DNA from 3 places in the Exiguobacterium sp. OS-77 genome. Region 3 is predicted to be linked to each of the others. Evidence: predicted binding sites of a transcription regulator. Region 3 holds the regulator's gene; each other region holds the start of a gene.
The links. Region 3 encodes Rex, which represses fermentation and respiration genes when NADH is low (regulators of the CRP and FNR family bind a similar motif). Its sites were predicted from a motif close to TTGTGAAATATTTCACAA; they were not measured.
Positions count from the first base shown of each region.

Region 1 (4,291 bases), 2.2 Mb from region 3:
TCGCATCGATGTTTTTCGGGACGACGGATCCCGCGGTATCGATGACCGTATGCAGTCCATGGCGTTTTGCTTCTGTTAAAGCAGCCTCCAAGAATTCTGGCTGAGCGAGCGGTTCACCTCCAGAGAAGGTGATTCCGCCACCCGTGGCCTCGAAAAAGGAGCGATAGCTGATCGCTTCTTTTACGACTTCGTCTGCTGAGACACGCCGTCCGCAACCGAACTCCCATGTATCCACGTTATGACAGTATTGACATCGTAGTGGACATCCTTGCGTAAAGACGATGAATCGAATGCCAGGACCATCGACTGTTCCACATGATTCAACGGAATGGATCATACCATAGGTCATCCTGCTCACTTCCTTTCACATACTACACATCATTTTAGAGAGAACCGTGGAACGTTCGATTGATGACATCGATCTGTTGTTCACGCGTCAGTTTAATGAAGTTGACTGCATAACCGGATACCCGAATCGTTAACTGTGGATATTGTTCTGGATGCTCCATGGCATCTAGTAACGTCTCACGGTCAAAGACGTTGACATTCAAATGGTGTCCTTTTGAAGTCGTACCACCCATATATCCGTCAAGTAATCCGACTGTATTGCGAATGCGTGTGGCTTCATCCTTACCAAGTGCTTTTGGCACGATCGAGAACGTGTAGGAAATCCCGTCGAGCGCATGTTCATATGGTAATTTTCCGACAGATGTCAGTGCGGCGACAGCTCCTCTAGTGTCACGTCCATGCATCGGGTTAGCACCAGGTGCGAATGGTTCACCCGCACGGCGTCCATCTGGCGTATTTCCTGTTTTTTTACCGTAGACGACGTTTGAAGTGATCGTCAGGACAGACTGCGTCGGAAGGGCATTGCGATACGTTGGATGTTTACGGATTTTCTCCATGAACAGTGTGACGAGATCGACCGCCATCTGATCGACCCGTTCATCGTTATTCCCGAACTTCGGAAACTCGTCTTCGATCTTGAAATCAACTGCAATCCCATCCGCATCTCGGATTGGACGAACTGTTGCGTAACGGATGGCAGATAGACTGTCAGCGACGACCGATAAACCAGCGATACCGCATGCCATCGTCCGTAAGATTTCTGGATCATGTAAAGCCATTTCAATCCGTTCGTAGCTGTACTTATCATGCATGTAGTGGATGACATTCAGTGTGTTGACGTACAGTTCCGCGAGCCAATCGAGTTGACGATCATAAGCCGCCATGACGGTCTCGTAATCGAGTACTTCGTCGAGCATTAGTGGTGTAGCAGGGGCGACTTGGATTTTGAGCTTCTCGTCCATTCCGCCATTAATCGTATAAAGTAATGCTTTTGCTAGGTTTGCTCGCGCACCGAAGAACTGCATCTGTTTCCCGATCTTCATCGCAGAGACACAGCAAGCGATGCCGTAATCATCTCCGTAAACCGGTAACATCAAATCATCGTTTTCATATTGAATCGAGCTTGAAACGATCGACATCTTCGCACAGAATTCCTTGAATCCGCGTGGAAGCTGAGTAGACCAGAGAACGGTTAGATTCGGTTCCGGTGCCGGACCAAGTGTCGAGAGAGTGTGTAAGAAGCGGAATGAACTTTTCGTGACGTTTGATCGTCCATCTTCACTCATTCCACCGATTGATTCCGTTACCCACGTCGGATCACCTGAGAATAGATCGTTGTAGTCTGGTGTCCGTAAGAACTTAACGATCCGAAGCTTCATGACGAAATGATCGACGAGTTCTTGTGCAGTCTCTTCCGTCAAGCGACCAGCCGCAAGATCACGTTCGACATAAATATCAAGGAACGTCGAGACTCGACCGAGTGACATGGCTGCCCCGTTTTGCTCTTTGATGGCAGCAAGATAGGCAAGATAGACCCACTGGAATGCTTCTTGTGCTGTTTCTGCAGGGCGGGAGAGATCGAAACCATAGCGAGCTCCAAGCTCGGTCAATTCCGTTAATGCGCGCAACTGTTCATTCATCTCTTCACGGTCGCGAATCATCGATTCAGATAAGAACCCGCCACGTGCCTTTAAATCCTTCTTACGTTCTTCGATCAAGCGTGCCGTTCCGTACAAAGCAACACGACGATAGTCACCGATGATCCGTCCGCGACCATAAGCATCAGGTAATCCGGTGATAATACCGGCTTTACGTGCAGCGCGCATTTCAGGGGTATAGGCATCGAAAACCCCTTGGTTATGTGTCTTCCGGTACTCGCTGAAAGTTTTCGTGACGGTCTCGTCTGCTTCAAAGCCATACGCAGCTAGGGCATCATTCACCATCCGAATCCCACCGTTCGGATGAATCGAACGTTTAAACGGTTCGTCTGTCTGTAAACCGACGATTTTTTCAAGTGAGCGATTCAGATACCCTGCATCATGCGAGAGGATCGTTGATGGTGTTTTAGCATCGACGGCATATACACCACCACGTTGTCGTTCTTCATTCGTCAGCTGTAGAATTTGTTGCCAGAGACGTTCCGTTGCTTGCGTCGGACCGACTAAAAAGTGATCATCTCCTGTATATTCCGTGCGATTGAGTCGGATGAAGTCTGCGACATCGATCGTCTTTACCCATTCACCAGACGTAAAGCTTGCCCAAGCACTCGTTTTTTCTAATAACATGGATACCACTCCTTTAATATTGAGCTAATCATCAGTTCCTTATGTGAATAGTGTAACAAAAGGAAGGGGTGATTCCCTTTACGTTCATGTGAATGTTTTAACAAGTGGACAAACGTTGATATGACGGGCTTTCTTTATTTCTGTATTCATATGAAAATAGTTTTAAAAAAACAGTTTTAGATTGCTAATTCAAGGTTTTTTGGAAACTGTATGAGTTGATTTGAAAAAGATTCACTAGAACAGTTGAAACTGTGAGGAATGTCACGCTACGGTGCCTTGTATTTTTAAGACGTATCGTTGACAATGAAAAAGGGAATATAGAACGTGGAGGTGTGCCAAATGGAGTATGTATCATTAACACAACAAGGAGAGTATCAGTCGGGAGACTGGGTCTCGCTGAAAATCGGATCGGACGGTTCAACGCGAACGGGAATGATCACGGAATTCGAAAATGATGGATTCTGGATTCGATTTGAAGATGATTTTGATTATGAAGACTTTATCGGCTATGATGAATCGTATTGGATTGCGCTTGTTCGTCGTCCGGTTGACGTAAAAGCGACGTATGCGAGTCTTGCGGAGTACCCGGCACTCGCTGCAGAATTACAGGATCGTGTCATCCAAGGATTCGAGATTTTAGAAGAAGAAGCCGGTGAAAGCGAGATTCGATTCCACATTCGATTGCTCGACGCAGGAAATGAATATACACAGACATTACGGGGATACCGTGATGCATCAGGAGATCATGTCGAATACGTAACGGCATGATGGAATTAAGAGAGTAGGAGAAATCGTTATGAACTTTACAAAACCATTTTTACAGGAAGCATGGGAACGGGCGCGCTTTACCGAGTTGATGCCTGTTCAAGAACAAGCGATTCCGTTGTTGCGCGAAGGAAAAGATGTCCTGGCTGAAGCGCCAACAGGAACAGGGAAGACGCTTGCTTATGTCATTCCAGCTTTAGAAAAGATTGAAGTAGAAGAACCACACGTGCAAGTCGTGATCACGGCACCAACACGGGAACTCGTCATGCAAATTCATCAAGTCATTCAATTGTTTGCTCAAGGAAGTGGTATCAAATCCGGTGCATTCATTGGTGGTGTTGAATTAAAACGACAATATGAACGATTGAAGAAAAAACCACAAATCATCGTCGGAACGCCAGGGCGTCTCGTTGAGTTGATCGATTCGAAGAAGCTAAAGATGCATAAGGTGAAATTGATCGTCTTGGACGAAGCGGATCAAATCTATGAGAGTGGTATGAGTGACTCGGCGACGCGAATCGCAAACAGTGCACTACGCGATCGTCAGTTAGCATTCGTCTCCGCGACATTGCCGGAACGGACAGCAGAATGGGGACGGACGCTTGCAAACAACCCTGAGACGATTCGGGTTGAGCGTGCCGTCAGCACACAAGTGACATTCGGTTATTTGGAGACTTCACGTCGTCAGAAGCCGGAATTGTTACGTCGCCTGGCGAACATGCAAGGATCAAAAGTGCTGACATTCATCAACAACCGCTCCTTCCTCGGACCATTAAATGGTGAGTTGAGTAAATTCTCATTGAAATATCGGATTTTGGATGCTGAAAAAGGAAAACGAGAGCGAATGGAGACATTACGTTCTTACAAAAAAGGAGAGTTTCCTTTACTCGTCA
Region 1 is NZ_DF239008.1:2,536,931-2,541,221, reverse strand. Features, by position in the region: gene pflA (pyruvate formate-lyase-activating protein) at 1-349, opposite strand, end outside; gene pflB (formate C-acetyltransferase) at 384-2,633, opposite strand; gene EXG77_RS13040 (hypothetical protein) at 2,973-3,401, shown strand; gene EXG77_RS13035 (DEAD/DEAH box helicase) at 3,430-4,291, shown strand, end outside.
Region 1: the regulator Rex is predicted to act here: its motif matches at 2,720-2,737, upstream of pflB (formate C-acetyltransferase).

Region 2 (4,291 bases), 2.3 Mb from region 3:
ACTTTTGAGTCAGCTCCTTTTTGTTTATTCTTGTGCTGATTTCTCTGATATGGCAGGAACGAAGCGATGGAAGAAAAAAATCGTTGCACTAATCATCAAAAAGGACAGAATTGACAGGCCGAGGCACATCCATTTATATGTAGCAATTAACGCATCCGATTGTTGTAATTTTGCCTGAAGCGTTCGATATAAATCATCTTTTACACGTGATAAGTCTTCAAGGATCGTCTGAGTCGTTTGAGTCGATTGTCTGGCGAGACGTTTTGCTGCTGCTGGACTTTGGCGTTCATATACGACGAAAACCCGTTCGATTTCTGACTCCCAGACATTGTTGCGACGAAGAAGATCTTTAATTGTTCCTGGAGTAGTTGAAGATTGATTCAGACTATTACGTAAGTCATGAATTTTCGAAGTCGAAAAATAATATTGTTCAATATAACGATTATCTTCGTACAATAAGAGGCCGCGGACTGCGTTTGCTCGATCTCGATTATGTTCAACCAACTGATCGACTTGATTAATTAACGGTATATCATGATCCTTCATCTGCGCTGTCATCGCCGCAATTGTCCGATAACCAGATAAGGCATAAATGATTGGTATAGAGGCAAATAAACTGATCAAAAGAATCAGCAGAACACGCTGACGCCATAGTGAGTGCATGCAATCATTCCTTTAAATAAAAAGACATGTCATTAGCTTAACTACTATTACAAGAAAAGTGAAGCCTGTCTATTTTTTGAATAGGGATAGGAAAGTAAGAAGTCAGTATTCTGAATAAAAAAGCAGGAAAGCTAGTGCAATCCGAGAAGCTGTTTTATGTAGAAGAAAAAGCGCAGCTTGGCTGCGCTTGGTTAAAACGAATAGGAATGTTCCTTATAGTTTCCGAAAACCGTATGAATTTCTGAGAATGTAACGAATGCATTTGGCTCAACGGAAGAGACGATCTCTTGCAAACGGACGATTTCATTATTTTGAACGACGACATAGACCATTTTTTTCGTTCGGTTGGAATATCCTCCACGTGCATCGAGAATCGTGACACCACGACCGAGTTCTTTTGTAATGACTTCATTGATTTCATCTGCTTTCTCACAAATGATGATACATTGCTTAGAAGCAGAATAGAAACTGTAAACCGTCTGAAGGGCTTTGGCGCGAACGAAGCTCATGATGAGCGCGTACATAACGTGTTTTAAGTCAAACACCCACCAAACAAGGATGTAGATGACAAGATCTTGCATCAGAAATATGCGAGGAAGTGGCCAGTTATGAAAACGAGCGAAGAAAAATTTTCCAAGAATATCAAGCCCTCCAGTTGAAGCACCACCGAAGAAAATCAATGCCATCGCAAGTCCAGAGACTAGACCGGCAAAGATGGAGGCGACGAGCGGATCATTTAAAGATTCCGGAACAATTTGAGTCGGAATCCAGTCGATTAAAAAAGAGGAAGCAACGACGATGATGCCGGATAAGAACATGAACCGTTTACGCAGAAAACGAAAACCTAAAAGGAAGAGTGGGATGTTTAAAAGCAATTGCGTTAAACCGATTGGCGTGTGGAAGAGCTCTTGGATGATGAGTGTGATCCCCATGATACCGCCTGATCCGATATCATTTGGAGATAGTAGTAAACTGATGTAAAGGGAATAAAGCAATGTACCGATGATTAAAAAACTAATTTTTTCAACTCTCTTTTTCTGTGGGTGTGTTGTAGTCATGGCAATATGATGAGTGACCTCATGCTCCTCCTTCTGTGAGTATCTGCCTGCAAGAGTACGCCCATATGCATAAAATTTCAACCCTTCTTATGAAAAAAGATGAAAAAGGGTACGTTTTTTTAGGAAGGTGATGAAAATGAAAAAAACGTTCTTGCTTATTGGTTGTATTTGTTTAGTAATACTAATTGGTATTCGCATTTTTCAACCATCGGATGAAGAAAATCGAACGTCTATTTGGCATGATGGAGATCTCGTAGCGAGACAAGTGGGTGCTTCGATGATGAATACGGTAGCGGTTCGTCAATTAGCCGAACAACTTCCGTTCTCATCAGAATTAAAACAGGTAGATGTCGAAGGGGAATCGTTGCGGCTTGTTTATGAGGTTACAGGAAAAGAGCGACAAGCCTGGATTGGTACCGATACTGGAACACTACAAGTGAATCAGGATTTTTTGAAAGCTCGGTTATCTAAAGTGCTGATGCATCATACACTTGTTTTATTTTCAACGATTCCTGATTTGACCGATCTCGAAATTTACTACACGGATCCGTATTCAGGTGCAGATTTTACGATGGACCGGAAAACATTCGACGCCTACACTCCGACCGATATTGAACGAGCTACTTCCTCTTCTAGACGCTTTAATCGGGTTGTCATTGATGGTTATGTGCTCGATGCATCAAGGCGAAATACTTTCTTTGAACGCTTCGCATCACGACTACGAATTCAAACTAATTAGTTGTATAAAGCAAGAAAAGGCATTTTTCACAATCTCGACACAATGATATCGTTTACATCTCGTTCTTTTATAAAAACGATAAAACAGGTCTATTCAATACTTGAACATCTTTTAAGATGGAAGTATGATAATAAATGAACAAACATTGTGAAGTGTTGAACAAAAGAAAGAGAGGTTTCTACGATGAACGAGGTAGAAGCATTAGAAGGATTACGGAATAAAGCAATCAAGTCGACGCGCATGCTACAAATGCGTCCTCTCGAGTACTTAGTTCGTGCCATGCTAGCAGGGATTTTCATTGGATTTGCAATTATTTTTACCTTAAAAGCAATTAACGGTCTATATATGGCGGAGTCACCTGCTGCGACACTTGTTGGTGGACTGACCTTCGGAGTGGCACTCGTCCTGATCGTTTACGGTGGGGCAGAGCTGTTCACAGGAAATACGATGTATTTCACGACGGCGACGATGCGCGGCTATACGACGAAGATGGATACGATGAAGGTCTGGTTGATCTGTCTGATTGGAAATGGACTTGGAGGATTAGCATTTGCGCTACTCTTTTCTCAAACAGGAATCATCCAAGAGCTTGGTATGAACAACTGGTTATTTTCTGTCTCAGAAACGAAGATCCACCATACGACGTGGGAAATCTTCACACGAGCTATCTTCTGTAACTGGATGGTCTGTTTAGCGATTTTCATTCCAAAGAACATGAAGAATGAGTTGGCGCAGATCATGATGATGATGGTACTGGTCGCAGTCTTCTTCGCATCTGGATTTGATCACGTCATCGCCAATATGGCCTTGTTCTCCATTGCGTTAGTCGTACCACATCCGGATACGATCACATTTGCCGGAGCGATGCATAACCTGTTGCCAGCTTTAGCTGGAAACATCATTGGTGGAGCAGTCTTCATGGGAATGATCTATACGTGGCTGAATAAAGAAAAATTAGAAGTAGATGAATCACGTCAATCCACGACACCTGTTCATATTGCTTCGAAACAAAATGCATAATCAAAAAGCAGCTGTCGCGACAGCTGCTTTTTTCATTCATTCCATATGTTGAAAGCGATCGACGTCTGCAGCCAGTTCTTCGTAAATCGTCTCGACGATTTGTGCATCATCGAAGAGCCCGAGGACGTTATCGTCCGGTAAGGCGTCAACAGGAGACGTAAAGTACAGAACGGCCGTCAATAACAATTGTTCCTGCTCCGCATGCATTTCGAATTTTTTCTGATAGAGAGCACGAAGCATTTCAAGCAGTTGTTTTAATTGAAAATAAAGGACGAGTTCTGCCTCGCGTTCGATGTCCGAGCTTTCTGTAGACGCGATATCTTGCGTCAAGTGCGCAAGTCCGATTTCTGCTCGAACTAACAATTCTTGCTGTGCTTTTTCATCACCAACGAGGTCGAGTGCCTGTCGGTGAAAATACGTATAAGCCGATTTAAAATCGCCGGGTGTGAATTCCATGGTGATGCCTCCTTCTCTTCTCTTTCTAGTTTCGCCTTATTTCTTGCAAAATTGCAACTATTTCGTGAAAATAAAGATACAAGAAAGGGGATTACATAATGCCGACACAAGCAGAATTACAACAATACGCGTCTTTAGCCGTGCGTACGGGAATTAATCTACAACCAGGACAACAACTCGAGGTGCGTGCAGGAATCGAAAATTTGCCGCTCGTTCGTGAAATCACGCGTGTCGCCTACGAAGTAGGAGCTACGCAAGTATATGTACAATGGTCAGATGATGAGATGACGAAAATCCGTTATTTCGATGCACCGGAAGAGTCGTTTGATACGTTCCCGGATTGGTTAAAAGCACG
Region 2 is NZ_DF239008.1:2,596,146-2,600,436, reverse strand. Features, by position in the region: gene EXG77_RS13350 (hypothetical protein) at 25-663, opposite strand; gene EXG77_RS13345 (YitT family protein) at 855-1,721, opposite strand; gene EXG77_RS13340 (hypothetical protein) at 1,858-2,460, shown strand; gene EXG77_RS13335 (formate/nitrite transporter family protein) at 2,644-3,480, shown strand; gene EXG77_RS13330 (YkvA family protein) at 3,517-3,936, opposite strand; gene EXG77_RS13325 (aminopeptidase) at 4,035-4,291, shown strand, end outside.
Region 2: the regulator Rex is predicted to act here: its motif matches at 2,606-2,623, upstream of EXG77_RS13335 (formate/nitrite transporter family protein).

Region 3 (4,291 bases):
AGGACAGTGCTCCTTGAGCACTGACCAAGTTGGAAGATGTCATCAAGACAGCTGCCAAGAGTGCGATTTCCTTCTTCATACTTCTTTTCCCCTTTTCTAAAAAACTATAATGATGTTACCAACAAAACAGTTAAACGAAAATTCTGTATATTTAGTTTAATGAAATAGATGGAAATAAACAATTCAGTTCTGTCTGTTTTATATAATTATTTGTTTTTATTGACACTTTATATTGCATTTCCATATTTTGAAAACAACAAAAAACTCTTGAATGCTCAAGAGTTTGAAGTGTACGAATATGGTGGAGACTATCGGGATCGAACCGACGACCTTTTGGCTGCCAGCCAAACGCTCTCCCAGCTGAGCTAAGCCCCCATGAATTAACTTTAGTATACGCATCGCTAACTGCTTTATCAATATAAAAATAACGCTTTCATAAAAAAGAATCCCTTCCAAAATTATCGGAAGGAATTCACGATTCATTTATTCAATTCACGCATCAAATCCGCCTGTCGTTCAAGCTCTGCCTGTTGCTCGAGGATCAAGACCTTTTTGTACGTCCGCGCAGAAATCAAGATGCTGATTTCATAGAGAACGAACAATGGGACCGAGATCATCAAGTGTGACGTCACGTCCGGCGGTGCGATCAATGCCGCAACGACGAACAGCGCAAAGTACGCATATTTCCGATTCTTTCGCATGAAAATTGGCGTCACGAGACCAAGACGTGTCAGAAACATCGTCACGACCGGCAATTGGAAAAGAAGACCGAACGGAATCGTTAATCGGATTAAGAAACTGAAGTAGTTCTCAACTCCGATGACTTGTTCGATTCCGAGTTCCTTCCCTAGTTCAGTCGAAACTTTTAATAAGAAAGGTAACAACCAAAAGTATGAGAAGGCTACACCAGCCAAAAATAGAAAGAAGATGACCGGAATATACGTCAATGTCGCTTTTTGCTCCTTATCATACAGACCAGGGCGGACGAATGCCCAGAGTTGATACATCCAGAACGGCGATGCCAGCACGATTGCGATGATGAACGCAAGATTCAAATACAACATTAAAGGATCTGCGACGTTGAAGGCATTCAAACCGATACCGAGCTCTTTTAAGTCCGCTTGCAAGAAGCGAACGAGCGGTCGGACGAGCGGAAATGCAACAGCGAACAGGACGACGACGATGATAAGCGACCAGACGATCCGTTTACGCAGTTCGTCCAGATGCGACGTCACGCTTTGTTCTTGATCAATCGCCATGATTCAATCACTTCTCTTTCGGTTCATCCTTTTTATCGTCGTCCATGATACCGTTCGTTGCGCTCTTGAACTCTTTCAATGTCTGACCCGCAGCACGACCAAGTTCAGGTAACTTCTTCGGTCCGAAGATGATTAATGCGACGACACCGATTAGTGCTAAGCTACCTGGTCCGATGAATGCTATAGTTGACGGGATAAGGTTTTCCATTATGATTTCACTCCTTCAGCTGATTGCGAATAATGCTTCATGAAATAAACTAACGACTGCAACTCGATCGATAAATCGATGTGATGGACCCGGACGCTCGCTGGCACGTTCAACCGCGCGGGCGTAAAGTTCAGGATGCCAGTCACACCATACTCGACTAACTCATCCGCTACTGACTGCGCGAACTGGGATGGAACCGTCAAGATGGCAACATCGACCTGATTCGCTTCGATTTGTTCTTTCATGTCCGAAACATGATAGATTGGAACGTCATGCGTCGTTGTTCCGACCTTCTCTTCGTCCGCATCAAACGCAACGACTATCCGAGTACTATTATTCTTTAAAAAGTTATAATTTGCAAACGCTGTTCCGAGATGACCGACCCCGATTAAGGCAACATTCGTCACCTCATCTTGATTCAAGGTTTTGCGGAAAAACGTTAAGAGATGTTGAACGTTATATCCATACCCCTTCTTCCCTAATGCCCCAAAGTAGGAAAAATCGCGACGAATCGTTGCTGAATCAACCTTCACCGCCTCGCTTAACTCAGCAGAAGAGACGCGGAGCTTGCCTGAATTGTATAAACTTTGGATGAAGCGATAATATAGCGGCAACCGTTTTGCTGTCGCTTGTGGAATTTTTGTGTCTGGTCCATTCATCCTGCAGTTCCCCCTTCGGCCACATCCATCGTGGCACCCAAATCTTTGCAAAAAGCTTTCTACTCTCCTTGATTGTAAACCACTTCACATAGAGTCACAAATAATATATTCCGCAGGACCTCGCGCTTTTGTTCGTGATAGACTAAAGGGTGGAAGGATGGATGGAAATGATACTCTTACAAGTCAACCAACTCTCGAAATCATTCGGCGTTGAGCCGATTTTAGAAAATATCAAATTGGAAGTACAAGAGCACGACCGGATTGCGCTCGTCGGACGAAATGGTGCCGGTAAATCGACCTTGCTCAAAATCATTGCTGGCGAACTCAGTCATGACTCGGGTGACATCATGAAAGGTAAAGATGTCAAAATCGGTTATCTCGCGCAGGACAGTGGTCTTGAATCGAACGAGACGATCTGGAACGAGATGCTGACCGTCTTTGAACATTTGCAGGAACAAGAACGAACACTACGCCGGATGGAAATCGAAATGGGCATGGAGCATATCTTGAACGATCCGGTCGCGTACGATCGTCTCCTAAAGACGTACGATCAAGCGCAATACGACTTCTCAGAAGCGGGTGGTTATCAGTTCGAAGCGAATATCCGCTCCGTCCTGCACGGCATGCGCTTTTATCCGGACGATTATTCGCGTCGGATCCAAACGTTATCCGGTGGTCAACGGACACGTCTCGCCTTAGCGAAGATGCTCCTGCAAGCACCAGAGCTCCTCATTCTCGATGAGCCGACCAACCACCTCGATATCGATACGCTTGCTTGGCTCGAAAGTTACCTCGGCGGTTATCGTGGTGCCGTTCTGATCGTCTCGCACGACCGGTACTTCCTTGACCAAGTCGTCAATGTCGTCTATGAGCTGTCACGCAATGTCTGCCGTAAGTTCACCGGTAACTACACGAAGTACTTGGAACAAAAAGCGGCATTGTACGATCAAGAAATGAAACAGTTCGAACAGCAACAAGAAGAAATCACGAAGATGCAGGACTTCATTCAACGGAACATCGCCCGAGCGACGACGACCAAACGTGCCCAAAGTGTCCGGAAGCGGCTCGAGAAGGTCGATCGGCTCGACCGACCAGATGGGGATGAGCGTAGCACGGTCCTGTCCTTCCCGATTGAAAAACAGAGCGGGAATGACGTTCTTCAAGTCAATCAACTGGCAATCGGTTACGAAGAAGCTGTCTCAAAAGACATCACGTTCCGCTTGCAACGCGGTGAATCGCTGGCACTCGTCGGACCGAATGGAATCGGAAAGTCGACGCTTCTAAAAGTCCTCGTCGGTCGCTTACGCCCCCTCTTCGGTGATTTCCGTTTCGGAACTGGCGTCTCGATCGGATATTACGATCAAGAGCAGGCAGAACTCAATGACCGGAACCGCGTCATCGATGAGATTTGGAACGAATGGCCACTGATGCGTGAACAAGAAGTCCGGTCTGTCCTCGGGCAATTCTTGTTTAGCGGTGACGATGTCTTCAAGATCGTCCATGAGTTATCTGGTGGCGAACGCGGACGTCTCGCACTTGCAAAACTGAAACTCCGGAAAACGAACGTCCTCGTCCTCGATGAGCCGACGAACCACTTGGATCTGGATTCGAAGATGGTCCTTGAAAATGCGCTCGTCGACTACGAAGGAACGCTGTTATTCGTCTCTCACGACCGTTACTTCATCGACCGAATCGCGACCCGCGTCATCGAGATGAGTGAAGCCGGCGTGACGGAATACCTCGGTGATTATTCGTACTACACGGAGAAGAAGGCGGAGCAAGAAGAAATCGCTCGTCTTGAAGCCGAGGAAGCAAAAGCAGCAAAAGTCACGGCATCGAAGACGATCGATAAAGAAGCGCAGAAGGAAGAGCGCAAGCGCCGTCAGCAAATCGAACAACTCGAACAAGACATTGAGCGGCTCGAACAGCGTTCAGCGGAGATCGAACAGTTGCTTTGCGAACCGGAAGTCTTCAATGACATTCCGAAAGCAACGGCACTTTCGGCAGAACGTGATCAGATTGATGTCGATTTGCTCGAATTAATGGAACGATGGGAGAACCAACACTGATGCGGACGAAGAGCTTTTTCATCAATCTCATCTTAGGATTACTATCCGGTGTTCTCTATTTCGTACCGTTATATGCCGATTATGTATCCGTCTTTA
Region 3 is NZ_DF239008.1:292,905-297,195, reverse strand. Features, by position in the region: gene EXG77_RS01520 (S8 family serine peptidase) at 1-79, opposite strand, end outside; tRNA gene EXG77_RS01515 (tRNA-Ala) at 300-375, opposite strand; gene tatC (twin-arginine translocase subunit TatC) at 480-1,259, opposite strand; gene EXG77_RS01505 (twin-arginine translocase TatA/TatE family subunit) at 1,267-1,467, opposite strand; gene EXG77_RS01500 (redox-sensing transcriptional repressor Rex) at 1,467-2,126, opposite strand; gene EXG77_RS01495 (ABC-F family ATP-binding cassette domain-containing protein) at 2,294-4,195, shown strand; gene EXG77_RS01490 (hypothetical protein) at 4,177-4,291, shown strand, end outside.